2 regions of the Paenibacillus sp. FSL E2-0190 genome follow, and region 2 is predicted to be linked to the other one. Evidence: a T-box and tRNA genes for the amino acid it is inferred to sense, from the RefSeq annotation. Region 2 holds a T-box; the other holds one or more tRNA genes.
The links. The T-box of region 2 lies ahead of trpS (tryptophan--tRNA ligase). A T-box ahead of a tRNA ligase gene usually reads a tRNA of that ligase, here a tRNA-Trp.
Positions count from the first base shown of each region.

Region 1 (14,672 bases), 3.2 Mb from region 2:
AAAAAAAGGTTGACTAAAACGAGGACGCTGTGATATATTATAAAGGTCGCTGCTGAACAACACATCGACGAAATAAACAGCTTGATCTTTGAAAACTGAACAACGAGTGAGTAGGAAATCACGTAAGTGAAATCCAAAATTAGAGAATTAATTTTCTCGTCAGATGTTTCAAAATGAGCATATCGCTCTTTTCAATACTAATTGGAGAGTTTGATCCTGGCTCAGGACGAACGCTGGCGGCGTGCCTAATACATGCAAGTCGAGCGGAGTTGTTTTGAAAGCTTGCTTTCAAAACAACTTAGCGGCGGACGGGTGAGTAACACGTAGGCAACCTGCCCTTCAGACTGGGATAACTACCGGAAACGGTAGCTAATACCGGATAATTTCTTTTTTCTCCTGAGAGAAGAATGAAAGACGGAGCAATCTGTCACTGAGGGATGGGCCTGCGGCGCATTAGCTAGTTGGTGGGGTAACGGCCCACCAAGGCGACGATGCGTAGCCGACCTGAGAGGGTGAACGGCCACACTGGGACTGAGACACGGCCCAGACTCCTACGGGAGGCAGCAGTAGGGAATCTTCCGCAATGGGCGAAAGCCTGACGGAGCAACGCCGCGTGAGTGATGAAGGTTTTCGGATCGTAAAGCTCTGTTGCCAGGGAAGAACGTCCGGTAGAGTAACTGCTACCGGAGTGACGGTACCTGAGAAGAAAGCCCCGGCTAACTACGTGCCAGCAGCCGCGGTAATACGTAGGGGGCAAGCGTTGTCCGGAATTATTGGGCGTAAAGCGCGCGCAGGCGGCTATTTAAGTCTGGTGTTTAAACCTTGGGCTCAACCTGAGGTCGCACTGGAAACTGGGTGGCTTGAGTACAGAAGAGGAAAGTGGAATTCCACGTGTAGCGGTGAAATGCGTAGATATGTGGAGGAACACCAGTGGCGAAGGCGACTTTCTGGGCTGTAACTGACGCTGAGGCGCGAAAGCGTGGGGAGCAAACAGGATTAGATACCCTGGTAGTCCACGCCGTAAACGATGAGTGCTAGGTGTTAGGGGTTTCGATACCCTTGGTGCCGAAGTTAACACAGTAAGCACTCCGCCTGGGGAGTACGGTCGCAAGACTGAAACTCAAAGGAATTGACGGGGACCCGCACAAGCAGTGGAGTATGTGGTTTAATTCGAAGCAACGCGAAGAACCTTACCAGGTCTTGACATCCCTCTGAATCTGCTAGAGATAGCAGCGGCCTTCGGGACAGAGGAGACAGGTGGTGCATGGTTGTCGTCAGCTCGTGTCGTGAGATGTTGGGTTAAGTCCCGCAACGAGCGCAACCCTTAACTTTAGTTGCCAGCAGGTAATGCTGGGCACTCTAGAGTGACTGCCGGTGACAAACCGGAGGAAGGTGGGGATGACGTCAAATCATCATGCCCCTTATGACCTGGGCTACACACGTACTACAATGGCCGGTACAACGGGAAGCGAAGCCGCGAGGTGGAGCCAATCCCATCAAAGCCGGTCTCAGTTCGGATTGCAGGCTGCAACTCGCCTGCATGAAGTCGGAATTGCTAGTAATCGCGGATCAGCATGCCGCGGTGAATACGTTCCCGGGTCTTGTACACACCGCCCGTCACACCACGAGAGTTTACAACACCCGAAGTCGGTGGGGTAACCCGCAAGGGAGCCAGCCGCCGAAGGTGGGGTAGATGATTGGGGTGAAGTCGTAACAAGGTAGCCGTATCGGAAGGTGCGGCTGGATCACCTCCTTTCTATGGAGAATCGTTCTCTGCAATGAGGACATTCAAATCGGAAGTTTAACTTCCAAAACTCAGGTTTAGGCCTGTTACTCACTCGTTGCTCAGTTTTGAGAGTTTAAGCTCTCAAGTAAGACTTGATCCTTGAAAACTGGATACCGAAACGAATTTGCGTTTTAGAACATCTTTTAGCAACTTGTGTAAACAAGTAAATGTTATTAGTGAGATGATTCCAAAGAGAATGTCATCGTATGATATTTTCCTGCGGAAAAATCAAGGTTAAGCTAATAAGAGCACACGGAGGATGCCTAGGCGCCAGGAGCCGACGAAGGACGTGGCGAACAACGAAACTGCCTCGGGGAGCTGTAAGCAAGCTTTGATCCGGGGGTGTCCGAATGGGGAAACCCAGCTGTGGTAATTCGCAGTTACTCATTTCTGAATACATAGGAAATGTAGAGGCAGACCAGGGGAACTGAAACATCTAAGTACCCTGAGGAAGAGAAAACAATAGTGATTCCGTCAGTAGCGGCGAGCGAACGCGGAACAGCCTAAACCTAAGAGCTTGCTCTTAGGGGTTGTGGGACGTCTCACATGGAGTTACAAAGGAATATGGTAGGTGAAGAGGTCTGGAAAGGCCCGCGATAGAGGTAAAAGCCCTGTAACCTAAACTGTGTTCTCTCCGAGACGGATCCCGAGTAGTGCGGGGCACGTGAAACCCCGTATGAATCCAGCAGGACCATCTGCTAAGGCTAAATACTACCTGGCGACCGATAGTGAAACAGTACCGTGAGGGAAAGGTGAAAAGCACCCCGGAAGGGGAGTGAAATAGAACCTGAAACCGTGTGCTTACAAAAAGTCAGAGCCCGATCTATGGGTGATGGCGTGCCTTTTGTAGAATGAACCGGCGAGTTACGTTTAACATGCAAGGTTAAGCCGAGAAGGTGGAGCCGCAGCGAAAGCGAGTCTGAATAGGGCGACTTAGTATGTGGACGTAGACCCGAAACCGTGTGATCTACCCCTGTCCAGGGTGAAGGTGCGGTAACACGCACTGGAGGCCCGAACCCACGTACGTTGAAAAGTGCGGGGATGAGGTGGGGGTAGCGGAGAAATTCCAATCGAACTCGGAGATAGCTGGTTCTCCCCGAAATAGCTTTAGGGCTAGCCTCGGTATAAGAGTAGTGGAGGTAGAGCACTGATTGGGTGCGGGGTCCGCAAGGATTACCAAGCTCAGTCAAACTCCGAATGCCATATACTTATTGCCGGGAGTCAGACAGTGAGTGCTAAGATCCATTGTCAAAAGGGAAACAGCCCAGACCATCAGCTAAGGTCCCCAAGTGTGTGTTAAGTGGGAAAGGATGTGGAGTTGCACAGACAACCAGGATGTTGGCTTAGAAGCAGCCACCATTGAAAGAGTGCGTAATAGCTCACTGGTCGAGTGACTCTGCGCCGAAAATGTAACGGGGCTAAACACACCACCGAAGCTATGGCTAGATACTATGTATCTGGGGTAGGGGAGCGTTGTGTAGGGGTTGAAGGTGTACTGAAAAGAGCGCTGGACACTACACAAGTGAGAATGCCGGTATGAGTAACGAAAAGATCAGTGAGAATCTGATCCGCCGAAAGCCCAAGGTTTCCTGAGGAAGGCTCGTCCGCTCAGGGTAAGTCGGGACCTAAGGCGAGGCCGAAAGGCGTAGTCGAAGGACAACAGTTTGAAATTACTGTACCACCGTAATCCGCTATGAGCGATGGGGTGACGCAGGAGGGTAGTGACGCGGACTGATGGATGTCCGTCTAAGCAGTGAGGCTGATGTGTAGGCAAATCCGCACATCATTAAGGCTGGGCTGTGATGGGGAGCGAAAATTATAGTAGCGAAGGTCATGATCTCACACTGCCAAGAAAAGCCTCTAGCCAGGAGAAGGTGCCCGTACCGCAAACCGACACAGGTAGGCGAGAAGAGAATTCTAAGGCGCGCGGAAGAACTCTCGTTAAGGAACTCGGCAAAATGACCCCGTAACTTCGGGAGAAGGGGTGCCCCGGTAGTGTGAATAGCACGAGGGGGCCGCAGTGAAAAGGCCCAAGCGACTGTTTAGCAAAAACACAGGTCTGTGCGAAGCCGCAAGGCGAAGTATACGGGCTGACGCCTGCCCGGTGCTGGAAGGTTAAGGGGAGTGGTTAGGGGTAACCCGAAGCTATGAACCGAAGCCCCAGTAAACGGCGGCCGTAACTATAACGGTCCTAAGGTAGCGAAATTCCTTGTCAGGTAAATTCTGACCCGCACGAATGGCGTAACGACTTGGGCGCTGTCTCAACGAGAGATCCGGTGAAATTTTAATACCTGTGAAGATGCAGGTTACCCGCGACAAGACGGAAAGACCCCATGGAGCTTTACTGCAGCTTGATATTGAATTTGGGTACGATCTGTACAGGATAGGTGGGAGCCGTAGAAATCGGAGCGCAAGCTTCGGTGGAGGCGCCGTTGGGATACCACCCTGATCGTATCTAGGTTCTAACCTAGTACCCTTATCGGGTACGGGGACCGTGTCAGGCGGGCAGTTTGACTGGGGCGGTCGCCTCCTAAAGAGTAACGGAGGCGTTCCAAGGTTCCCTCAGAATGGTTGGAAATCATTCGCAGAGTGCAAAGGCATAAGGGAGCTTGACTGCGAGACCTACAAGTCGAGCAGGGACGAAAGTCGGACTTAGTGATCCGGTGGTACCGCATGGAAGGGCCATCGCTCAACGGATAAAAGCTACCCTGGGGATAACAGGCTTATCTCCCCCAAGAGTCCACATCGACGGGGAGGTTTGGCACCTCGATGTCGGCTCATCGCATCCTGGGGCTGAAGTAGGTCCCAAGGGTTGGGCTGTTCGCCCATTAAAGCGGTACGCGAGCTGGGTTCAGAACGTCGTGAGACAGTTCGGTCCCTATCTGTCGTGGGCGCAGGAAATTTGAGAGGAGCTGTCCTTAGTACGAGAGGACCGGGATGGACGTACCGCTGGTGCACCAGTTGTTCCGCCAGGAGCATGGCTGGGTAGCTACGTACGGACGGGATAAGCGCTGAAAGCATCTAAGCGTGAAGCCCCCCTCAAGATGAGATTTCCCAATTAGTAAGACCCCTTGAAGACGACGAGGTAGATAGGTTGGAGGTGGAAGTGCAGTAATGCATGGAGCTGACCAATACTAATCGGTCGAGGGCTTATCCTATACGTAGAATGCAGATTCGTTTCGGATTCAGTTTTCAGGCATCAAGCCTGGTATGAATATTCCCTGATAGCTCAGTTGGTAGAGCACTCGACTGTTAATCGAGTTGTCACAGGTTCGAGTCCTGTTCGGGGAGCCATATGGAGAGGTGTCCGAGTTTGGCCGAAGGAGCACGATTGGAAATCGTGTAGGCGCCACAAGCGTCTCGAGGGTTCGAATCCCTCTCTCTCCGCCACAAATTTTTAATTAGTATGGCCCGTTGGTCAAGGGGTTAAGACACCTCCCTTTCACGGAGGTAACATGGGTTCGAATCCCATACGGGTCACCAAATTTTCACTTGATTTATCCTAGTGGACTTTGGTACAATAACAATTGTTGTTTATGGAGGCTTAGCTCAGCTGGGAGAGCATCTGCCTTACAAGCAGAGGGTCGGGGGTTCGATCCCCTCAGCCTCCACCATAACACTTTCTTACTGACGCGGGGTGGAGCAGCCCGGTAGCTCGTCGGGCTCATAACCCGAAGGCCGCAGGTTCAAATCCTGCCCCCGCAACCAATTAACTTAAGCAATTATATCTTTTGGAACCGTGGTGTAGTTGGCCTAACATGCCTGCCTGTCACGCAGGAGATCGCGGGTTCGAATCCCGTCGGTTCCGCCATTTTCATCATGGCTCGGTAGCTCAGTCGGTAGAGCAGAGGACTGAAAATCCTCGTGTCGGCGGTTCGATTCCGTCCCGAGCCACCATTTATCATCACAAAAGAATGAGTGCCATGCCGGTGTAGCTCAATTGGTAGAGCAACTGACTTGTAATCAGTAGGTTGGGGGTTCAAGTCCTCTCGCCGGCACCATCCTTGGAGGATTAGCGAAGTGGCCAAACGCATCAGACTGTAAATCTGCTCACGTGAGTGTTCGGTGGTTCGAATCCATCATCCTCCACCAGTTTTTAGGGGCATAGTTTAAAGGTAGAACAACGGTCTCCAAAACCGTTGGTGTGGGTTCAATTCCTGCTGCCCCTGCCAAGTTCTTTCTAAAGTTTAATATGGCGGCCGTGGCGAAGGGGTTAACGCACCGGATTGTGGTTCCGGCATTCGTGGGTTCGAGACCCATCGGCCGCCCCATTTACTTTAAAATGAATAATGGCAACAATATCAACTTAATATGGCGACTGTGGCGAAGGGGTTAACGCACCGGATTGTGGTTCCGGCATTCGTGGGTTCGAGACCCATCAGTCGCCCCATTTTACTTTAAAATGTTATTGGGGATTAGCCAAGCGGTAAGGCAACGGACTTTGACTCCGTCACTCATAGGTTCGAATCCTATATCCCCAGCCATTTTATGCGGACGTGGCTCAGCGGTAGAGCATCGCCTTGCCAAGGCGAGGGTCGCGGGTTCGATTCCCGTCGTCCGCTCCAAGTTTTCATGGCGCCATAGCCAAGTGGTAAGGCAAAGCTCTGCAAAAGCTTTATCCCCAGTTCAAATCTGGGTGGCGCCTCCATTTAGTTCATATGTGCCGGCGTGGCGGAATGGCAGACGCGCTCGACTCAAAATCGAGTGGGAAACCGTGGAGGTTCGAGTCCTCTCGCCGGTATCTTAAAAAGGTTTGTAAGAATGCTTTTATAAGCAATCTTACAAACCTTTTTCTTTATGTCCTTGGGTTTACAGCAGTAAGCCGTTGAATAGAGAGTTTCTCTATTTCAACGGCTTTTTTTAATCTGATTAGTGATTAACCTGATTGATTATTAATGCGGAATGCTCGCGGGGTAAGACCTATTTCTCGTTTGAACATATTGCAGAATTGGGCATCGTTCACAAAACCTGCAGCAGCAGATACTTCAGAGATTTGCATCTGAGTATGACGTAATAGAGATTTTGCATAATCCAGGCGTTTTAACAGCAAATACCGCAGGGGTGAAGACCCGAAACGTTCTTTAAATAGATGGCGAAAACGATCGTAACTATATCCGGACATTTCTGATAGTGTTTCGACGGACAATTTATGGCGATAATGCTCATTCATATAATTAAGGACATATTGTACTCGATCTTCTGTTGGGGATTGATATCCAGAGGCACTAAGAAGCCTCATAAGATGGACGGTAATCTCGCTCATTTGTAGGTTTAGAAGCTCAGAGAATCCGTCTTGCTTGCGTGTAAACTCTGCTTTCATTCGCAGCAGGATTTGAAGAACGGTCTGATCTTTATCATCTTCATATACGCCGAGCAGATTACTCATATTGGGGTGTTCTGAGTGGAAGCCTACAAATAATACATTTGCATCCTCACGGTGGTGCTCGTCATGTTTATGATTGGGTGGCACAAGCGCGAAAGAAGAGGAGCGAAAATGGTAACTTCGTGGGCCAACATTGGTTGTCCCTACCCCCTGTAAATAATAGACTAGTTCGTAGCATTCATGCTGGTGTGGAGGGATATAAGTATTTAGCTCATGTGTGGCACTTACAATATATAGAACACGATCCATGATGATCCTCCAATACTTATGTTTTAGCCGAATCGTACAAAACAATGACCGAAATCATATAATTATTTTTAATAATATTTGTTATGATCGTATCAATAAATCCGAAAGTTCGCAACCTGACTGGCCATCTCGTTCGGAAATAAAGCGGATTATTAATAATAATGGTATTTTTATTGCTATTTTTGAGCCTAAACGTTAAGTTTATTACTTTTAATGATACTTTATTTGGAAAAAAGAGAATTTCCATTTGAACCGTGAATTATACAATGGGTGAAGATGGGATTCTGCGGATTACTAACCAACTAAAATTAGGGGTGGAATAGAGTAATGAATAAAAAAGTTCTTTCTTTGTTGTTATTAATGGTGATGGTTCTGGTCACAGCATGTGGGAATAACACGTCCAATAATGGTTCTTCAACGAATACTGGATCCAAAGCGGACGAAGGCGGAGAAACAGGTGCAGGGGATAAACTCAAGGTTGTATTGCTGATTCCGGGGACACTTGGGGATAAATCATTTTTTGATTCCGCTAATAACGGCTTGCAAAAGGTTAAGGATGAACTTGGTGCAGTAACAAAGGTTGTTGAAATGGGCGTTGATAAAACGAAATGGGAGCCTACATTTAACGATATCGCTTCCGAGGATTGGGATGTAATTATTTCTGGCGGTTCTGAAATTACAGAGATGTTTAATGCAACGGCAGAATTGTATCCAGACAAAAAATTCATTAATTATGATACCGACATCGATGAAGCACCAGATAACATGTACAACATGTCTTATGCGACAAATGAAGTATCTTTCTTGGCAGGTGCCGTAGCAGCATTAGCTACACAATCGGATATGCCGAATGCTACCCCTGAGAATGTGATTGGGTTTGTCGGCGGTATGGATATTCCGGGGATTAATGCTTTCTTGGTCGGTTACATTCAAGGTGCTCAGTACGTTGATCCTGATGTAAAAGTGGCTGTGTCGTACGCTGGTGATTTTGTTAACCCTGCAAAAGGTAAGGAGCTGTCTCTAATTCAATATAACTCCGGTGTGGATGTTATTTTTAACGTGGCTGGGGGTACAGGTCTTGGGATCTTTGACGCAGCTAAAGAGAAGAAAAAATATGCAATTGGTGTAGACTCCGATCAGGCAATGTTGATTAACGATACGGATAGTGAAAAAGCAAATCTAATCGTTACTTCATCTATTAAAAAGATTGATACGGCTATTCTAGGTGCAGTGAAGAGATTGCAAGAGGGTACGCTAGAAATGGGCAAACGTGATGTATTGAGCTTTGTAGATGATGGTGTAGGTATTGCTGAGAATGATATTTATAAAAATGTATTCCCGGCTGATCTTCAGGCCAAGGTTGAAGAAGTGAAGCAAAAGCTGATCAATAAAGAAGTTAAAGTGGATAATGCGATGGGGATGGAAACCGCAGAGGTAGAAGCTATTCGTAACGCAGTTAAGCCTTAAGCTTTAAATCTTAAGATCAGTTCTATAGAGTTAAACCTACAGTTGGAGATTCTTCTAGTCAGGGGAATTCCAGCTGTATATTTTTGCAGACCTCCAAGTTGAAAGGCGTTGAGACCTATGTACACAGCTCTGCTGGAAATGCGGGGAATTACCAAGGTATATCCCAATGGCGTCGTTGCAAATAAAGACGTGCATTTTTCTTTACGTGAGGGAGAAATACATGCGATTGCAGGTGAGAACGGTGCAGGTAAATCGACTTTAATGAAGATTATGTTCGGCATGGAAGAGCCAAGTGAAGGCGAGATCTATATCAAGGGTGAAAAAGTAAAGCTGCAATCCGCTCAGGACGCCATTGATAGAGGCATCGGCATGGTCCACCAGCATTTCATGTTGGTACCTTCTTTTACGGTGGCAGAGAATATGGTGCTGGGTATGGAGCCGCGCAGAGGAGTTGGCATTAATTATGCCGAGGCTGTGCGCATGACGGAAGAGACCGCAAGGAAATACAATCTGGCAGTGGATCCAAAGGCAAAAGTAGAGGATCTTACAGTTGGGATGAAACAAAAGGTTGAGATTCTTAAGGCGCTGCTGCGTGGTGCTAAAATTCTGGTGCTTGATGAGCCAACTGCGGTGTTGACTCCACAGGAAACAGAGGAATTGTTCCGCGAGCTTAAGCAATTAAGGGAACAGGGCCATACGATAGTTTTTATTTCGCACAAATTAAAGGAAGTCAAAGCGATTTGCGACAGAATTACGATTATGCGCAGCGGCCGTAGTGAAGGTGTTTTTCAAACACAGGATGTGACAGAACAGGAAATCTCGCGACTAATGGTCGGCAGAGACGTCGTGCTGAAATATGACAAAGAGATTCTGGCTGTTAGTGAGCCAATACTAACGGTGCAGGGACTCAGTGTGAATGATGCAGATGGCAAAGCATTATTGTCGGATATCAATTTTGCGGTACGTGGTGGGCAGATCGTTGGGATTGCTGGTGTAGAAGGCAACGGGCAGACACAGCTCATTGAAGCTCTTACAGGTAGCTTGAGAGGTGTCTCAAGTCAGGGCTCTGTACTAGTGAAGGGAAAGGATATCCGTGAATCGGATATTTTGGATATTCGTAAGCTAGGCGTTTCCTATATACCGGAGGATCGGATGCGGCAAGGGATCGCTAGTGAAGCAAGCATAGCTGATAATCTGCTATCTACTCAGTATCGTACAAAAGCAATGAATAAAGGTCTTTTTTTGAATGGCTCACGAATTGCCAAGCTAGCAGTATCCCTTGTAGAGGAATTTAAAGTCCGCTGTTCAGGACCTTCTCAGCCCATAGGAATGTTGTCAGGTGGTAACATGCAGAAGGTAGTCGTAGCTAGAGAGTGTTCGACTGAACCGCAGCTGCTTATTGCAGAACAGCCGACACGGGGTGTGGATATAGGCGCAGCCCAGTTCATACATCAAAAGTTGTTGGAATTACGTTCAGACGATTGCGCGATTTTGCTAGTGTCGGCAGATTTGAATGAGATCTTGGAGATCAGCGATAGTCTGTTAGTAATGTACGAGGGTAAGATTGTTGCCTTTTTCGAGGAGCCCTCTAAGGTTAGTGAGGAAGAATTAGGTCTTTATATGCTGGGGATTCATCGACAGGACGAGGAGCACATCGGGAGGGCCGTAAATCATGTTTAAAGTTAAATATTTTGAGTACATTCGGACATCGGCGGTAATCGTTATTGCACTCGCTATTGCCTTTCTGATCATCTCTTTGGTCAGTAATCAGCCTGTGAAGACGATTGGTATATTCCTATTAGAGCCGTTATCCAGTAAAGGTCATATTGGTAATGTGATTGAGATGGCGATTCCGCTCATGTTCACTGGGTTGGCAGTATCCTTGTTGTTTCGAGCCAATATGTTCAACCTGGGAGCTGAAGGGATTTTCTATTTCTCCGGTGTTGTAACTTCCGTATTGGCTATTCATTTAACGCTGGACGGCTGGCTGCATCCGATGGTAGCTATTGCTGCAGGTTCAATTGTAGGAGCGTTGCTCTCGGCAATACCTGGTATTCTGAAGGCAAAATGGAATGCTAATGAGTTGGTTACATCCTTAATGTTCAATAATATTTTGTTCGGAGTAGGGCTATACCTACTGAACTATCATCTGCGTGATGCTAAAGCTTTTGCCAATGTATCCTACAAATTCGAGAAAACGGCACTGCTGAGTAAAATGGTCTCGGGCACCCGTATTCATACCGGTCTTATTATCGTTATCGTGCTTATTATTGCAGCTCATCTATTCCTATACAAAACGAAATGGGGATATGAGCTGCGCATGACAGGCATCAACCGGGACTTTGCCCGTTATTCCGGTATGAAGACAGCCAAGGTTATTATTCTCGTCCACTTGATTGCAGGTTTTATCGCAGGTATGGGGGGCTCCGTAGAAGTGCTGGGGATGTATAACCGTTTCCAATGGACGTCACTGCCTGGTTATGGTTTGGATGGTGCCCTTGTAGCGATGTTAGCCAAAAATAATCCGCTGTCCGTAATCGGCTCTGCATTATTCCTAGCGTACATTCGAATTGGGGCTGACATGATGGCTCGTCTGTCTGATGTACCTTCAGAGATGATCTCAATTATACAGGCAATTATCATTCTTCTGATTTCGGCTGAGCAATTTCTGAAGTTCTGGAAAAATCGGATGCTCTTGAAGGAGGCGAAGGAAGCGTGAACAGTTTGTTTGATGTGATTTTTACAACTGACTTTGCGTTCTCTGTCCTTCGCGTGACGACTCCGATTCTGTTCGCTGCGCTCGGCGCACTTATCTCCAATCGTGCAGGGATCATTAACATTGGGATGGAGGGCATTATGCTTGTTGCCGCTTTAGCGGGTGTCATCATAAGCAGCTATACGCATAGCGCGTGGGTAGGTCTGCTTGGGGCGGTGCTGTCTGGAACATTGATCGCTGGAATATTAGCTTTTTTCACCCTGAAATTCAAAACACATATCATTCTCGGGGGTGTGGCCATTAATATGTTCGCTTCGGGAGGCACTGTGTTTATCCTCTATCTGCTTAGTGGCGACAAGGGTTCTTCCACTTCTCTGGCGAGTAAAGTTCTGCCTAGTGTCCAGATTCCTTTGTTGAAGGATATCCCGGTGCTTGGACCTATTTTATCGGGGCATCACATACTGACGTATGTTTCTATATTGGCTGTGTTTGTTGTCTACTATCTATTAAACCGTACACCGCTTGGACTGCGCATTCGTTCAGTGGGTGAAAATCCACATGCGGCTCAATCCGTGGGTGTAAGTGTTGTAAAAATACAGTATATGGCTTTGCTGCTTAGCGGATTTTTTGCCGGTTTAGGCGGTGCTTATATGTCGATGGGGTATTTGTCACTGTTTACCCGCGATATGATCGCTGGCCGGGGCTGGATTGCCATTGCCGCTGAGTCGATGGGAAGAAGTACGACCGTAGGCACGGCGCTGACCTCTTTATTATTTGGTACTGCAGATGCATTGTCGAATGCGCTACAGGTGTTAAAGATTCCTGCGGAGCTAATCGCCACTCTTCCTTATGTAGCCACAGTAATTGGACTTGTGATCTACGCAGTATCTGAGACACGAAAAAAGAATAAAAAACTTAAAAGTCCGCTAGTTAAATAGCGATTGAAATGATTGATACACAGACAAGGAGTGAGTAACTATGCCAACACCTATTATTATTGACTGCGATCCAGGGCATGATGACGCAATAGCGATACTGCTTGCCATAGCAAATTCGGAGAAGTTAGATCTGCGCGGGATTACAACGGTTGGTGGAAACCAAATTTTAGATAAAATCACGGAAAACGCCCTGAAGGTGATCAGCTTCGTGAATGCTGACATTCCTGTAGCTAAAGGGGCTGCTGGCCCACTGTTCGGCAAGCTTGTTACAGGTGAGGAAGCGCATGGTGAATCGGGCATGGATGGGCCGCTTTTGCCTCCAAGTAAATTCCGCCCTGTAGAGCAGGGTGCTGTGGAGTTTATGCTGAATATCATCCGTTCTTCAGAGGAGAAGATTACGCTCGTGCCGATGGCTCCTTTAACAAATATCGCACTGCTAATCACGGCTTATCCAGAGATTAAAGACAGAATTGAAAAAATCTCACTGATGGGGGGAGGTATCTCTTATGGGAATGTCACCTCTACTGCGGAGTTTAATATCTATGTAGATCCTGAAGCAGCCCGTATTGTGTTTGAGTCGGGGATTCCGATCACAATGAGTGGTCTGGATGTGACCGATAAGGCTGCTATTTTTGAAGATGAGATCCTAGCATTGAAAGAGCGGGGACCAGTGTCTACAATGGTCGGAGAATTGCTGGATTTCTATTCGATTTACGGTAAAAAAATGGGCTATGTCGGCAGTGCGCTGCATGATCCATGTGCTGTTGCCTGGCTGCTGCATCCGGAACTATTTGAATCTGAGCATCTATATGTAACGGTGGAGACCGAAGGCAAGCTGACGCGGGGAATGACAGTTGCAGACAGACGGAAAAAGACGGATCGTCCAGCGAATGTACAAGTATTGGTGGGCGTTGACCGGGAAGCATTTATGAAGCTGATCTTTGATTCACTGGAAAAGCTTGATCAAGAGCTGCTGCTAGCGGCTGAAGGGAAGTAGCCTATGGCAGGATGGGAGAGACTTCAAGAGACCGTGCAGTTTGAAATTGCTCAGCGTGGAGAAGAAGGTTGCGAGATTGATGGGTTCGCGGATAAGCTAGCGGCTGCTGGTGCCGATGAGCTCAAGCTGATGCAGGTATACAATGAGCTAATGGAGCTTACGATTAGTGAGGATTTTCCGTATCAAGAGCCATCCTCTCTGGAGGAGATTCGTCAACTACGTCCAGAAGGTCCACGTAAGCTTGAGGCGGACTGGAGCGAGGCAGAATGGAGAGATAAGTTCTATGGAGCCTGGCTCGGTAGAAGTGTCGGCTGCGCACTCGGGAAACCGCTGGAGTATTGGGACTATCTCTATGGGAAAGATGGCCGTTCGGGCTGGGAGAATATTGAGCTATGGTTTCAGGGTGCGGACGCCTGGCCAATTACTGGCTATACGCCTGGGCATTCACGGGCAGAGGCTGAATATGGTCTTGGCTTAAGTGAATGGACATATGCGAGTACCCGCGAGACGATCAAGTATATGGAAAGCGATGACGATATTCGCTACACTGTCCTGGGTCTTATGCTGCTGGAGCAGAAGGGTCTGAACTGGGATTCTTGGGATATCGGAAAGCTGTGGCATACACATTTAACATATAGTCAGGTGTGCACGGCGGAGACACAGTCATATATGAATTTTGCGCAGGAGACCTCTCATCTGCATGGCGAGAAGCCTGCGGATTGGCTGGTGCGGCAGGAAAGAGTGCGGATGCACTTAAACCCTTACCGCGAGTGGATTGGTGCCGCTATACGCGCAGATGGACTGGCTTATGGCGCAGCAGGTTATCCTGAGCTTGCGGCAGAACTAGGCTGGCGCGACGCTTCATTTTCACATGTGAAAAATGGTATCTACGGTGAGATGTTGAATGCGGCGATGATATCGGCAGCTTTTGCAGAGAAGGATAATGAACGGATCCTAGAGATAGGCCTTAGTGAGATTCCGCGTACCAGTCGTTTGGCCAGTGATGTTTTGCGGGGGATAGATATTGCGCAGAAGGCCAAAAGTGAGCGGGAGTTGGTTCGTAACATTTGGGATACTTTTAGCCACTATGATGCAGTCCATACAAATAATAATGCTGCTCTTGTAGCTGCGTCGCT
Region 1 is NZ_CP150306.1:6,111,355-6,126,026, reverse strand. It holds rRNA gene NST25_RS26870 (16S ribosomal RNA) at 199-1,756, shown strand; rRNA gene NST25_RS26865 (23S ribosomal RNA) at 2,019-4,944, shown strand; tRNA gene NST25_RS26860 (tRNA-Asn) at 5,005-5,080, shown strand; tRNA gene NST25_RS26855 (tRNA-Ser) at 5,084-5,176, shown strand; tRNA gene NST25_RS26850 (tRNA-Glu) at 5,195-5,269, shown strand; tRNA gene NST25_RS26845 (tRNA-Val) at 5,325-5,400, shown strand; tRNA gene NST25_RS26840 (tRNA-Met) at 5,418-5,494, shown strand; tRNA gene NST25_RS26835 (tRNA-Asp) at 5,520-5,597, shown strand; tRNA gene NST25_RS26830 (tRNA-Phe) at 5,608-5,683, shown strand; tRNA gene NST25_RS26825 (tRNA-Thr) at 5,712-5,787, shown strand; tRNA gene NST25_RS26820 (tRNA-Tyr) at 5,793-5,878, shown strand; tRNA gene NST25_RS26815 (tRNA-Trp) at 5,885-5,958, shown strand; tRNA gene NST25_RS26810 (tRNA-His) at 5,982-6,057, shown strand; tRNA gene NST25_RS26805 (tRNA-His) at 6,101-6,176, shown strand; tRNA gene NST25_RS26800 (tRNA-Gln) at 6,196-6,270, shown strand; tRNA gene NST25_RS26795 (tRNA-Gly) at 6,277-6,351, shown strand; tRNA gene NST25_RS26790 (tRNA-Cys) at 6,361-6,434, shown strand; tRNA gene NST25_RS26785 (tRNA-Leu) at 6,449-6,527, shown strand; gene NST25_RS26780 (AraC family transcriptional regulator) at 6,663-7,418, opposite strand; gene NST25_RS26775 (BMP family ABC transporter substrate-binding protein) at 7,746-8,885, shown strand; gene NST25_RS26770 (ABC transporter ATP-binding protein) at 9,003-10,565, shown strand; gene NST25_RS26765 (ABC transporter permease) at 10,558-11,604, shown strand; gene NST25_RS26760 (ABC transporter permease) at 11,601-12,539, shown strand; gene NST25_RS26755 (nucleoside hydrolase) at 12,580-13,536, shown strand; gene NST25_RS26750 (ADP-ribosylglycohydrolase family protein) at 13,540-14,672, shown strand, end outside.
Region 1: it has a tRNA-Trp gene. The T-box ahead of trpS (tryptophan--tRNA ligase) is inferred to sense a tRNA for this amino acid. The anticodon was not compared.

Region 2 (14,672 bases):
CATAATGTTAGCGATCTCAGTCAAGGTCATATCGTTGTAGTATTTTAGCAGCAGCACATGGCGATACTTGGGCTTAACCTGCTCGAGTGCCCACAGCATTTCCATCCGATGATGGCCAATGTGTGTGACCTGTTCTCCTATTCTTTCATCTACCAGCGGCATGGAACGTTTTCTCCGTCTTTGTTCATCTATACAGACATAAATTAGAATTCGAATAATCCATGATTTGAATGCTTTGGGGTCCTTTAAAGTTTTTCTTTTAATCCAAGCCCGGCAAGTCATTTCCTGCATCGCTTCCAGCGCATCGTTTCGGTTACGCAAGTAACTATAAGCAATACTGTACAATTGTTCTCTATGTACCAATATCGAATCGTAAAAATCTGTCTCGCTCCGAGTATCAAGAATCGTTACTTTTTTCATTTCTGCATTAGTCATCGTCATATCCTTCCTTAGCCTCCTCTCTTCAACCTTTCATAGATTAAGACGGGGGAGGTATAGAAACGGTTTTTATTTCATTTAACTTTTTTTCGCCCAAAGCTCTCTAAATTATAGCATTCTATAAAAATTGAACGAAAAATGTTATGATGAGTTATATTGGACATAATCAATAGTACGCACTCAAAAGTGCCATAGGTGCTAAAAAGTACCCATACCTTGGAGGTTATCATGACAACAACATCTACAACAACTGTCAAGAAAAAATACAATATTTCTGTTGAAGCCACCCTAGAGGTCATCGGAGGGAAATGGAAATGCGTAATTCTATGTCATTTAACTCATGGCAAAAAACGCACCTCCGAGTTAAAACAGTTGATGCCGGGCATTACTCAAAAAATGTTAACCCAGCAGCTACGCGAGCTTGAGGCAGATGGAATCATCAACCGAATTGTTTATAATCAGGTTCCACCAAAAGTAGAATACGAGCTTAGTGAATATGGGGATAGTTTAAGCGATATTTTGACTGCATTATGTAATTGGGGAGAACAACATATCATTAAACAATACGGTGATAAATACGCTGTTTTAGAGGATAACATCTTAAATAAATAAACCGCTATATCAAGGAAATGGTTGGAGATTTATGCTGTGAGAGTTGTACTTCAATTATATGCCCACGAAAAAAGGACAGCTGAATCAGATCGATTCAACTGTCCAAAGCTTTGATTCACCCGTCCCTTGAATGGCGCACAGGAACATAACTTAAATTACGCCCTCTCCTCCAATAGCAGTTGCTGTGAATGATATGGGTCCAAATAGATTAATAGGCAAGTTGCTATCATTCTGAATTACCAATTCATAGTTGTGGACTCCAATATAAGCACCATCGACCCACTGAGCACTTAATTGAATATCAGTAATTGTAGTGAAACGATAAAAGGATCTATAAATATCGACTCCAGCTCGTCGGATGATAACAAGAAATTGGCTATTAGCAAGTGCAGTAAGACTAAAACTTCCATTTAACTCGACTCTACTGGAGAAAGAAGCCGGATTAGCCGGACTAATATTTACTTGCGCTGTAGCTAAACCCGCTCCAGCTCCAGGAATCCCTGCAACCGTTATAGCAGTAGTAAACGGATCTAACGGGATTTTTGCCTGTGACCCATAACTTATTATTGTCGCCATTTATCATCACTCCATTTCAAGGTTATAGAGTAGTATATTGTGAATCCACAATGATAGATTGGACTTAATTCCTGATGATTATATACATTTAAGGTATACTTTGCTAGATCATATAAACCTAGATACCTCGTCAATCACCATACGATTTCTACTCATTGACAACACCCCTGTTCAGAATTACAATAATTCACATATCATGAACAACGATGACAAAGGGTAAGTAGACAGACGAACATGGTCTTCAGAGAGCCGGTGGTAGGTGCGAACCGGTGACCAGCGTATGCTCGAATGGCCTTTATAGTTGTTTTTCCGAACTATCTTAATGGATGCAGTAGGGAAAACCGGGGTTCCCGCCGTTATCAAGGGACCTGTATCGAGAATAAATTCAACCTCTCCGTACAGGTAAGAGAAGATCGAAAGCCAAGAATCGTAAGGTGACACGATCATTTAAGGTGGTACCACGACAACTTCGTCCTTATTGGATGAGGTTTTTTTGTCATTTAAAGGAGGTGATGGCCATGGATGATGGCTGGTGGTGGCGACTCGAGTGTAACCAAATGCTAAATAACAGGAGGAATTTATATGATGAACGAACGTGTCTTAACTGGAGATCGAGTGACGGGAAAGCTTCACCTTGGCCATTACGCCGGCAGCTTGCAGACCCGAGTAGCCCTTCAGGAGCAATATGAAACTTTTGTGTTTTTAGCGGATATTCAAGCCCTAACGACCCATTTTGATCGTCCACAGCTGCTGGGTCAACATCTGCATGAGATCACACTGGACTATTTATCTGCGGGTATAAATCCGGAGAAAACAACTATATTTATTCAATCGATGATCCCTGAAATCGCAGAGCTGACCCTCTTGTTCTCTATGTTTGTTACTGTGAATTCTTTACGGCATAATCCCACGATTAAAGCCGAATCGAAAAATTCGAGCTTAGATGAATTGTATTACGGTTTTCTTGGTTATCCAGTTAGTCAGACTGCTGACATAACATTTTGTAAAGCAACGATCATTCCTGTAGGGGAAGACCAACTCCCTCATCTGGAATTAACCCGCAAAATCGTCCGCAGATTCAACGAGCTGTACAGCCCGATACTGGTGGAACCCAAAGCGCTGATCAGTGAGACGCCGAGGCTTGTGGGTACGGATGGCAACGCTAAAATGAGTAAAAGCCTTGGCAATGCCATCGAGCTGGACTCCACTAAGGAAGAGATTATCTTTAAGATACGAAAAGCCACAACCGATCCAGCGCGTGTGCATAAAAATGATCCTGGACATCCAGATATCTGTCCTATTTTTGCTTATCATGGTGCTTTTCGCTCAGCGGGGGTAACCGAAATTCGTGAAGGCTGTGAGCGGGGTACCATGGGTTGTTCTGCTTGCAAACAGTTGATTTCGACAGCTCTAGATCAGCTTATAGAACCGATGCGAGAGCTTCGTTCCTATTATGCTACTAAGCCAAAGCTTGTGCAGGAAATCTTAATCTCTGGAACACAGCATGCCCGCAGCATTGCTCAAGAAACAATGGCCGAAGTACGTGAGGCTATGAGTCTTAACTATTTTTCAATCTAAAAATGACCAGTATAGGGACTCAAAAAAAGCCGGAATCTCATTGGAAGAGATCCGGCTTTTTTCTTCTCCTTACAACACCCAATTTCCCTTACGGAATACGGGTTCAATCGTGCCGTCCGCCAGCTCTCCGTCAATATCCAGCTCTGCTGAACCGATCATAAAATCGACATGAGTTAAGCTGACATTAGCTCCTCTAGCCACAAGCTCTTCGTTCGTAAGCTTTGTGCCGCCTTCAATATTTACAGGATAAGCACTTCCTAGCGCGAAATGGCAGGAGGCATTCTCATCAATCCCTGTATTGTAAAAAATGCGGTTCAAGCGAGAGATTGGAGAATCATGCTGCACTAAGGCTACTTCTCCTAGATAAGATGCACCTTCATCCGTTGCCAGCAGTGAGGTTAAATGTTCGCGTCCGGATTCAGCTTCATAAGCTACGACTTTCCCTTTTTCAAAAGTGAATGAAAGTCCTTCAACTAACCGTCCATTCAAATTAAGAGGGAGCGTGCTTCTAACTGTGCCATTAACGCCAGTACGATGGGGCATGGAATAAATCTCTTCCGTTGGCATATTAGCTACAAAATAAACGCCTTTATCATTCTCACCGCCACCCCCGCGCCATAAATGGCCTTCCGGAAGCTCTACATGCAGATCCGTTCCCGGAGCACGGTAATGCAAGCTTTTATAACGTTTAGCGTTCATTCTGTCCTGACTTTCTTTCAACTGACCAATATGCTCTCTCCAAGCAGCTACCGGATCATTGCTGCCCACACGATTCATCTGGAATACAGCTTCCCACATCGCCTCTACCCGCTCTTCTTCAGGAAGATCGGCAAAAACCTTGTTCGCCCAAGCACGTGTTGGCGCTTTGACCAGAGACCAGCTAATTTTGCTGTTCCGAGTATATTTGGAGTAGTTCTTGCGAGCAACAGCCGCTGCTTTGACTGCTCTAGATACCTTAGAAGAATCAATGCCATTAAACAGTTCAGGATCAGGTACTTTAATATGTAAGATGGCACCATTCTCTTCCGCGAATTTCTCCATCATCTCAGCCTGCCACTGTGGATAGTAATCGAAAGAATCCTCTGGGGCTTTTTCATAACGGATCCGTGTAGTTGCTTCATCGTCCCAGTCAACAATTACATATTTAGCTCCCGCTTCATAGGCTTTCGCTACAATCAAGCGAGTAAGTTCTGCGGTTTCTATCGGTGCATGTACCATAAGGACTTGTCCAGGCTGTACATTTACTCCTACTTTTACAACTAGGTTCGCATATTTCTCCAGCATTACTTCAAAATCTTTCATGAATTCTCTTCCTCCATCTCTAGGGTTGCTATAAGGACTCGGTCAGCTTCACTTCTTATTTTAACGCAAAACGAGGATAGTTGCGATTCGATTTAGATTCTCAGCTACTTCACTTCAGGTATTTCGCCTGTATAGACACCTAGATCATTCTTATGAATCTCTACATTGGACGTTCCGATCTGCTTATCATTATGGTAAGCAATCACTGTGATCTTGGTATCCTGAGGTTCATCTATTTGCTTATTCTCCCCATCCATTGGACTCCAATAAATTTGATCTCCAGATTTGATTTTCAGCTCAAGACCTTTGTTATGCACCTTGTAGTCAGGGGGGTTCCATAACAATAAATTGCCGGATGTAGCCTGTATCTTAATAACATCCGCCCCTTCAGCAGTTATAAGTATATGTAATCCTGGAGCACTACTATCAGTCACCCTGTATTCCGTTGTTGGGAACATAACATCCGGTTTTACCTCAAGTGATTGATTATTATGCCGCAAAATAAAGAAGAAAAAAAGTAAAATCGTTAAGCCCATGACGCCTCCGATGATTATTTTTTTCACTATTCAACCTCCCTTCCACCCTAATACTGTAACATATTTCCTTAATTTGGACAGTTATGAGCCAAATAAAGCGGCTCCCACGAGGAACCGCTCACTTCAATCCCTATTTTTTATCCACCTGTAACAGTGTCACTGTCTTCAAAGCATAAGTATGCATGATTTTATCCTCTGAAATTACATTCAACTTGGTCAAGCTTGCCACCTTTGCCGGATCTGATTTGGAGAGCAAACGCCACACTTCGGGGTCTGATAAGGTCTCATATAACTTTGCATCATCGTATTCTTTGCGGTTTTGCACGACCAGCTTCACTTTATAGCTGCCAATTTCAGTCTCGTTAGTTTCCTGCTGACTACAATAATTTAAAATATCCTGACGAAGCTCGGCCAATTCTTTTTCAATATCCTTTTGTTTTTGCTTGAGCCGATAATACTGCTGAACCTTTTTCTCCATCCACTTCACGCTCCTTCATAGACATATGTATGCCGGAAACGTTCGATAAATTAGTTGAGTTCCCTATCATAAAAACTTATAATGAGCCGGGGATAGCTTATTTCCAAGTAGAGTCAATTTTCTTATAAAAACAATTCCACGGCAGGTGACTTATGTTTCATTCGTACTTTTTTCCAATTTCGTATGCGTTCATGATGTTTCCAATAGCAGCGCTGGTCTTCACACTACCTTTTCTTATCGTACAATACCGCAGACATGGCTATATACATAAGCTTAGAGCTTTAATCCTATATCTGCTGCTGCTCTATCTGATGAACGCTTATTTTCTTGTCTTGCTTCCTTTTCCATCCTCCCGGCACAATGCAGCACCTTCTGGGAGTGTCGTCCAATTCATTCCCCTTCAGTTTATTCAGGATATTGTGGATGGATCGTCAATCATCCCTGAACAAATCTCGACCTACTGGTCATTACTGCGTGAGCCTGCATTTTTACAGGTCATTTTTAACGTTGCATTGACCGTACCGTTTGGAATGTTTCTGGGCTATTATTTTCGTACACGCTGGGTCGTGTGCATTCTACTATCCTTTGCCTTTTCCTTGTCCTTTGAGATCACGCAGATTACAGGAATTTATGGTTTCTTCGATCATCCTTACCGTCTTTTTGATGTCGATGATCTCATTACCAACACAATCGGAGGGATTTTTGGATTTCGAATTTCCATTTGGATCTCCGGGCTATTGCCACGTATAGAACAACTGGATACAAACATTGACCGCTCTGCCAAAAGAGTCTCCTATACCCGCAGAGGAATAGCTTTTCTAATCGATAGTATGGTGTGGAGCATTGGGTTTGGGGTACTCTTCGGATTCGATATAAAAGCTGCCTTCTGGATTGTAACTGGTATTTACTTCATGCTTGTTCCGGCTCTCACGGGCGGACGGACCTTAGGGAAATGGATGGTGCGGATTCGGGTGAAGAGCAGCGGGAATCATGCTTTTTTCTGGGCTCTGATGATCAGATATGGCCTGCTATATTGGGTGCTGCTTGGGATTCACGCTCTTTTGCTTGATTCCGCCCTTCTAGGGCATCTTTCCTCCGTATGGAATATGCTTATTCATCTGTTTGTTCTATTGATAGACTTGGCTTTCTTTATTCATTTAGTCATTAGTATATTCAAAAAAGAAACTCAGCTAATGTATGAGAAACTAAGTCGAACTTCTCATGTTATTTCTTGGCCAGAGAAACGGCTCCAATCTGATGTATCCAGCAACAGCCCTGTAGAAAGCTAAACTAGTTATTATTTAAATGGTATTTTTACATTGGAAATTATTATAGAATTAGGAGGTGAGCATTCTCAAAATTTAGGAGATGAGCGTATGGAAACTACAAGCAGCTTGCAGTTATCTAGAAGTCTTCCAGAAGAACAGGGGATTTCATCAACCGCAATATCCTGCTTTATTAGTGCAGTAGAAGAACAAAATTTAGGCCTGCACAGCTTTATGCTATTACGACATGGTTATGTGGTCTCTGAAGGCTGGTGGGCTCCTTACAGGTCCGTTCTTCCGCATATGTTATTTTCCCTTAGCAAAAGCTTCACCTCAACCGCAATCGGGTTAGCTGTTACTGAGAAACTTGTCACCCTCGATGATTCTGTCCTCTCCTTTTTCCCTGAAGAGGCTCCTTCGACTATCACGGAGAATCTATCCAATATGACAATCAGACATCTATTGATGATGGGTACCGGGCATGTCGTGGATACTATGGACACCCTTCGCAAAAGTACCGACGGGAATTGGGTGAAAGCTTTCTTCTCCGTCCCCGTCGAGAAACAACCGGGTACACATTTCCTATATAATACCGGTGCTACTTACATGCTGGCCGCGATCCTTCAACGGGTTACTGGCCAAACACTGCTAGAATATTTAGAACCGCGCCTCTTCGTTCCTCTGGGCATTCACGGTGCAACGTGGGAGTCTTGTCCACGTGGAATTAACACAGGGGGATTTGGCTTAAACATTACAACCGAGGATATCGCTAAATTCGGCCAGCTATACTTACAAAAAGGAATCTGGAATAATCAACGGGTTCTGCCTGAAAAGTGGATTAATGAGGCTACTTCCAAACATATTTCCAATGGCGAAGGTGATCATGACTGGGCAATGGGATATGGGTATCAGTTCTGGCAATGCCAGCACGGTGGCTACCGGGCAGATGGCGCCTTCGGTCAACTCTGTGTTGTGCTTCCGGAGCAAGATGCCGTAATTATTACTACTGCTGCATCAGACAGTATACAAGGAATGTTGAATGCTGTGTCGGAACATCTGCTTCCCGCGATGAAGCCAGCTCCCTTGCCATTAGAGCCGGCTGCTTCTGCCCACTTGGTTGAACAATTAAAGAATTTATCTATCCATCCGCCACAACTGCAGCCCTCTTCATCACAAGAAGAACGAATAAACGGCTTAACCTATAAGCTCGATGACAACCAATTTGCCTTGGACACCTTCTCTATCTCTTTCAATAACAACGAAGCTGCAGTTACTTTACAATTTAAGACTGGAGAGGATTCTGTGATCTGTCTTGGTCGAGGGGAATGGCTCGAAAGCTTCGCACAGGTCATTGATGCTTCCTTGAACCGAATCATGTCCAGCTTTACTTGGGTTGCTGATGATCAGCTACAGCTTACTTTATTGTTTATTGAAATGCCTTTCTGCATAACTCTTGAAATAATCTTACTAGAGAATCAGCTAATTCTTAAACAAAAGTTTAATGTGAATATGGGACCGACTGAATTCCCTGAGATCATTGGCAGACTATAATTCTTAATGAATCCAAAAGACCGCTTCGTCCTTTAAAGAGACTTAGCGGCCTTTTAAATATTCGATTCTAGTCTGTGAAATCAGCAAGCTTGAGGATGACCGGGCAATGATCGCTCCCCATAATGTGGCAATCGATTTGGGCATCCAGCAGATTAGGTGCAAGTCTAGAAGAAGCTAGGAAATAATCAATCCGCCAGCCTACATTCCGTTCTCTCACCTTCGGCATATAAGACCACCATGAATAAACGCCTTCAAGCTCTGGATGAAAATATCTAAAGGTATCTATGAAGCCGGACTCCAGCAGCGTACTCATTTTTCCTCTTTCTTCATCGGTAAAGCCAGAGTTTCCGCGGTTAGCTTTAGCATTTTTGATATCAATATCCTGATGGGCTACGTTCATATCGCCGCATACAACGACTGGTTTTAGCTTGTCCAGTTCCAGAAGGTAATTGCGGAAGCGGTCCTCCCATTCCATTCTGTAATCCAATCTAGCCAGATCTCGTTTGGCATTTGGTGTATACACATTCACTAGATAAAAATGTTCGAACTCCAGCGTAATAATCCGGCCTTCCGCTTCATCATCCTCTTCCATTCCGTATCTCACAGAGATCGGCTTGATTTTGGTGAATATAGCTGTGCCTGAATACCCTTTTTTCACTGCATAATTCCAATATTGATAGTATTCTTCACCCTGTTCCAGAACAATCTGCCCTTCTTGCAGCTTCGTCTCCTGTACACAGAAAATATCTGCTTCTACTTCCTTAAAATAATCATCAAACCCTTTTTTCACACAGGCCCGAAGACCATTCACATTCCATGATACCAACTTTATCATTAACGTTTCTCCTTGCATTTTGCTTTAATAGTAACCAGTTTATCATATTACGGCCAGAAATTTATAGAGGGTTAGGGTCATCTTAAGCAGTTCCGCGAATAGATTTATATCCTAATCATTTATTATCCATGATACAATAGCAAAATTGACTCTATACAAATTTTCTAACACGTGAGGTAAAAAAACTTATGAATGCACCAAATCTTTTACGAGGGTTTAACTTTTTGTATTTTGCTCTGCTAGCCATGTTTATTCCCTTTCTGCCAGTCTATCTAAGTGAACAAGGTCTAAGCCCATCGCAAATCGGCTTCATTATTGGAACTGGTGGTTTTGTTATCATCGTTGCCCAGCCTTTATGGGGGATGATCAGTGATAAAACCAAAACCATCCGCAAAGTGCTGTTAGCTCTGCTGTTATGCTCAGCGGTAACCGGATACTTTTTGTTCGATTCCAGCAGTTACGTTGTTCTCATTCTTTTTGCTATGCTGCTGTATTTCTTCTTGATGCCCATTGATCCGCTGACAGAAAGCTTGAATTTCCGAGTCTCTGAGGCGGCTGGAATTAGCTATGGTTCTATCCGTACATATGGTGCGCTAGGTTATGGTGTAATGGCTCTGATTACTGGCTATGTGCTTGGTTTTTTCGGCTCTCATGGAATAGCTCTTCTGTTTGTTGCCATTTGCCTTATAAGCTTTATAGTAAGCTGGAACATGCCAGATGCCCCCGTCACAGGTAAGCCGGTCACGCTGGATAGCCTCAAGCACTTTTTTGGCAACAAAAAGACATTGATGTTTCTGGTGCTCATATTTATTAGCTCTGTACCCGCACGAATGAACGATACATTTATTGGAGTTTATATTCGTGAGCTTGGTGGCAGTCCTCAACTGGTAGGCCAATCATTTTTCCTCGCGGCAATAAGTGAAATCATTGTCTTTGCATTAAGCTTCTGGTGGTTGCGAAAAGGAAAAGAACTGATTATCATATCGATTTCCGGAGCCTTCTATTTCCTTCGTTTCTTGATTTCAGCTTGGATCATTGATCCACACTTGTTAGCGTATTTGCAGATTCTGCAAATTCTTACCTTCCCTGTGTTCTACTCCGCTGCTATTCAATACCTCTACAGCATTGTACCCGAGGAATGGCGTGCTACAGGGCAAACCGTTCTTGCACTATTGTTCTTCGGTGTATCAGGTATCCTGGCTTCTTATGCTGGTGGGGCATTATATGATGCCTTTGGGGGTAAAGCTCTTTACTTAACGATCTCCGCAATGTCGTTTGTCGGCATGCTATTCGGATTGATACTGTATCTGATTTATCGTAAAAAAACGGAATAAGCGTACGAAAATAAACCGGGGATGTCCCAGCCGCTTTCTAAGTGGCTATTGGACATCCCCGGTTTTTTCTATTAAAAAGTGCTAATTCACCATGGCATTCGCTCTAGCATTAATAGATTTTCAACATAGAATATCCTATCAAACGAAAAGGAGGTCGTTACTATGGCCATCGTATTACCGCTTCAATATTTCAATTTAGCCCCTGTCATTGGTAAATCTTATTATGAAAACCTTGCAGGTGGAATTAACGCTGCTGTTACTGTGAACAACAACTCCAACTTCCCAGTAGATTTAGTAATCACTCGTGTGAATGCTCCAGTTATCACATACACGATTCCAGCATTCAATAGCCTTACGCTCGCAGTTCATGCCCTTTTGGTAGCTGCACTCTTAAGCACTCCTGCTGGCACCACATTCGGAACTATTGAAATTTCAACATCAGATTTCTAATAGTGTAGCATTAGGCATCTCTAGCTGGAAGTTCAGCTAGGGATGCTTCTCTATGTGAATCTAGCTTAATCCTTCTATTGTATGCTGCTCCATAAGCTGCTTCAGCTTGGTTTCAGTATTCGAATCTCCCGCAGGAGTATAGATGCTGCAGCGTAAATCTGCACTGCCATGAACCTTCAAAGAGGTTAGATGAAATAACATTTTTCCCGCCTTGGCATGTCTGAATTCTAGTAACACATCCGGGGCCGAGCTAACCCGACTTTGCTCCCACATCTCATTAAAAGCCGGATGCAATTCTTTCAATTCCTCTATAAATTCATCATACCAATGATCCTCTACATACTGTCCGTAATACGCTCTGAAGATAGAAAGATAACCGCTGACGAATTGTTCCCAATTCACTGCTAAGCGCCTAAACTCCTTACGAACAAATAACAATCGGATCATATTCCGCTCTTCGATAGGCAGCTTTGAGAAATCAAGAAAAACATGGGCGGCAGCTTCATTCCAACCGACGATTCCGCAACGTCTATCAGAAATTATCGTAGGACAATATTTAAGTTCCTGTAAAATTTTCTGCAGCGAAGGACTAATTACGGAAGATTCATCTTGCGGATAGGGTGTGGTTCCGGTTCCAGTTTCTAAAGCCAGTGCAAAAAGATACTTCCGCTCATCTTTAGTCAGCCTAAGTGCAGTGGCAATACAGTCCAAAACAGAGGACGAGACTTTTATATCTCTGCCTTGTTCAAGCCACGTATACCAGGTACTGCTTACCCCTGCAAGCTGTGCAACCTCTTCCCTGCGGAGTCCTGGCGTTCTTCTGCGTGTGCCTTCTGGCAAGCCTACAGAGCTTGGTGAAATTGCAGCACGACGTGCTTTCAAAAAATCGGATAATGCTTGTAATCTTGTTTGATTAGCCATAAGCTACCTCCACTTTGGGATTCCTGTTCCTTTAGTATAGTACAAATTATACTAGGATAAACGATAACTTGTAATAGGATAAATAAAGTGGAAAAATACTAGTATACACTAGCTGAGGAGGTTCATTATGGAACGCGTAGTGATTACAGGCATGGGCTTAATCTCACCACTTGGAAATACAATCGGGCAATTTTGGGATCGGCTAATTTCTGGTGAATCGGGTATATCCCCGATCACTTCATTTGATACAACAGGTTTTAAGACGAGAATTGCCGGCGAAGTACGTGATTTCGATGCCGAGGGCAGATTTGGGCGTAAAGAGGCACGGCGAATGGACAGATTCAGTCAGTTTGCCCTCGCAGCTACTGAAGAGGCTTGGAAACATTCTGGCCTCCAGCTTGATAAGATTGACAAGGAGAGACTTGGCGTTTATGTAGGATCTGGTGTTGGAGGAATTCAGACCTTGATGGATCAAGGTACGGTCCTGAAAGAGCGTGGACCTGATCGAGTCAGCCCTACCTTAATTCCCATGATGATCTCCAATATGGCTGCGGCGATGATCAGCATTAAATTTGGAGCTCTCGGCCCGACCATGTCTCCAGTAACAGCTTGTTCTATTGGAAATACTGCAATTGGCGAGGCCTTCCGTTTAATTCGTTATGGCGGTGCGGACATCGTTATAGCCGGGGGTTCTGAGGCTGCTATTACTGGAATCTCGCTGGCCAGCTTCGGGAATGCCACCTCTTTATCTACACGAAATGAAGAGCCTACTAAAGCGAGCCGCCCTTTCGATGGAGGACGGGATGGCTTTGTAATCGGTGAAGGTGGCGGCATAGTCATTCTTGAGTCACTCTCCCATGCTCAGCGTAGAAACGCCAAGATTCACGGTGAAGTGATCGGGTATGGTGCTAGCTCTGATGCTTATCATATGGTTGCCACTCATCCAGAGGGGATTGGTGCCTATCAAGCTATGAAGTTAGCGCTAAATGAAGCTAATCTCCAGCCCCACAACGTAGATGTAATCAGTGCGCATGCGACAAGTACAGTAGTAGGAGACCATTCTGAAACCCTAGCGATTAAAAAATTATATGGCGAGCATGCCTACCACATCCCCGTAACCGCTAATAAGTCCATGACTGGACATGCTTTAGGGGCCGCTGGCGGCTTAGAAGCCATCGCTTTAGTTAAGAGTATCCAAGAAGGGATCATTCCTCCTACCATCAATCAGGACACGCCTGATTCCATCTGTGATTTAGATTACGTACCTAACAATGCACGAAAAGCTAATCTCGAAATAGGCATCTCCAATTCATTTGGCTTCGGCGGCCATAATGCTGTTATTGTGATCCGAAAGTTCGTAGACTAATCCTACATTATAAAAGGGGTTTCAACTTAGCCATTACACATGACTAGTTGAAACCCCTTCTGCTGTTAATCCTTTTAAACTATCTTATTCCGAAGGTGATACCTGACTTCCCCAGATAGAGATCCCTTCATTAGAAACCGCGGTGAACGTCATAACATTACTGGCTGTAGCTTCATTCCACTCTTTCAGGAACACACCCTTATAAGTAGAACCACCTATCGTTAACTCTGCAGTATGATCGTCGATAAGCTTCCACTTGCCCTTTACTGCGCCTTTGATTTTACCACTCTTCGTCAATTGAATTAGCTCCGATTGCACGATATCTGCCGTAATTTCTTTATTATGATTCACATATTTGTATTCGCCTGCGATTTGCTCTTTCGTATATTTATCAATGGTCTCGCCACCATAACGGTGTGGTGCGACCACCGGCCAGCCATCAGCGTTCATGAACATCTGGTGTACTCTAACCTCATGCTTTTCACCACGATTCGGGAACCGTGTATGGAAGATCAAATAATACTTGCCAGTCTCTTCATCGTAAAATGCGGAGTTATGTCCTGGTGATACATATCCTTCCCCACTTACTGGGAGCTCATCGTCATTATTCAGGAATTCGAAATTCCCCATGAGTTTAACTCCGTAAGGAGCATAAGCAGGATCATCAAACAATACGCCAGCTGTGCCCTGTGAATCGATCATATCCTGGCCCTCAGAATCTTCAAATGGTCCATCAGGTGTCTTCGAGCGAGCTACACGGATGTTATATCCGCCATCAGCAGCCAGCCCCCCGTAGGATAGGAACAGGTAGTAGTAATCCGTCTCAGGACTGTACAGCATATAGGGAGCTTCTATCCGCGCATGATTTGCGCCTAGAAGCTTTTTGCCATAACCTTGATCTGGCAGTGGGAATCCTGTGCTTGTATCCAGTTCCATAATAAAAATACCACCGGAATAAGAACCATACACCATCCACAATCTGCCTTCTTTATCAAAGAACACATCCGGATCTACAACATTCGGCTTTTGTGTGGCATCATAAGTTTCTCCGTCATCGCCTACACCCACCATACCTGACTTTAAGAAGATCCCTTTGTTCTTATAAGGTCCTTCAATCTGGTCTGACACGGCTATACCAAGTGCTGATAATGGGGAATCACCTTTACACGCGTTGTAATACATATAATATTTACCATCCGCCAATTGAATGACATCCGGTGCCCATAAAGTGTCCGTCTTTCCCCAGGTTAAGGCCTCTTTTAATTCCTCTTTGACATTCGGGATGAGTACGTTTCCATCAACAACTCCAGAGGACAATTGAGTCCAGGACATCAGGTCGTCGGATTTAGCAGAAGCCAAATGTGAGCCAAACACATAGTACTTATTATCAGCCAAAATAATGGAAGGATCATGTACAGAAACATTCTTGA
Region 2 is NZ_CP150306.1:2,961,050-2,975,721, reverse strand. It holds gene NST25_RS12850 (sigma-70 family RNA polymerase sigma factor) at 1-441, opposite strand, end outside; gene NST25_RS12845 (winged helix-turn-helix transcriptional regulator) at 667-1,050, shown strand; gene NST25_RS12840 (hypothetical protein) at 1,201-1,626, opposite strand; T-box leader at 1,824-2,106, shown strand; gene trpS (tryptophan--tRNA ligase) at 2,209-3,204, shown strand; gene NST25_RS12830 (aminopeptidase) at 3,274-4,506, opposite strand; gene NST25_RS12825 (hypothetical protein) at 4,611-5,069, opposite strand; gene NST25_RS12820 (hypothetical protein) at 5,173-5,520, opposite strand; gene NST25_RS12815 (VanZ family protein) at 5,673-6,809, shown strand; gene NST25_RS12810 (serine hydrolase) at 6,897-8,336, shown strand; gene NST25_RS12805 (exodeoxyribonuclease III) at 8,404-9,168, opposite strand; gene NST25_RS12800 (MFS transporter) at 9,360-10,505, shown strand; gene NST25_RS12795 (hypothetical protein) at 10,668-10,955, shown strand; gene NST25_RS12790 (helix-turn-helix transcriptional regulator) at 11,016-11,876, opposite strand; gene fabF (beta-ketoacyl-ACP synthase II) at 12,004-13,242, shown strand; gene NST25_RS12780 (family 43 glycosylhydrolase) at 13,327-14,672, opposite strand, start outside.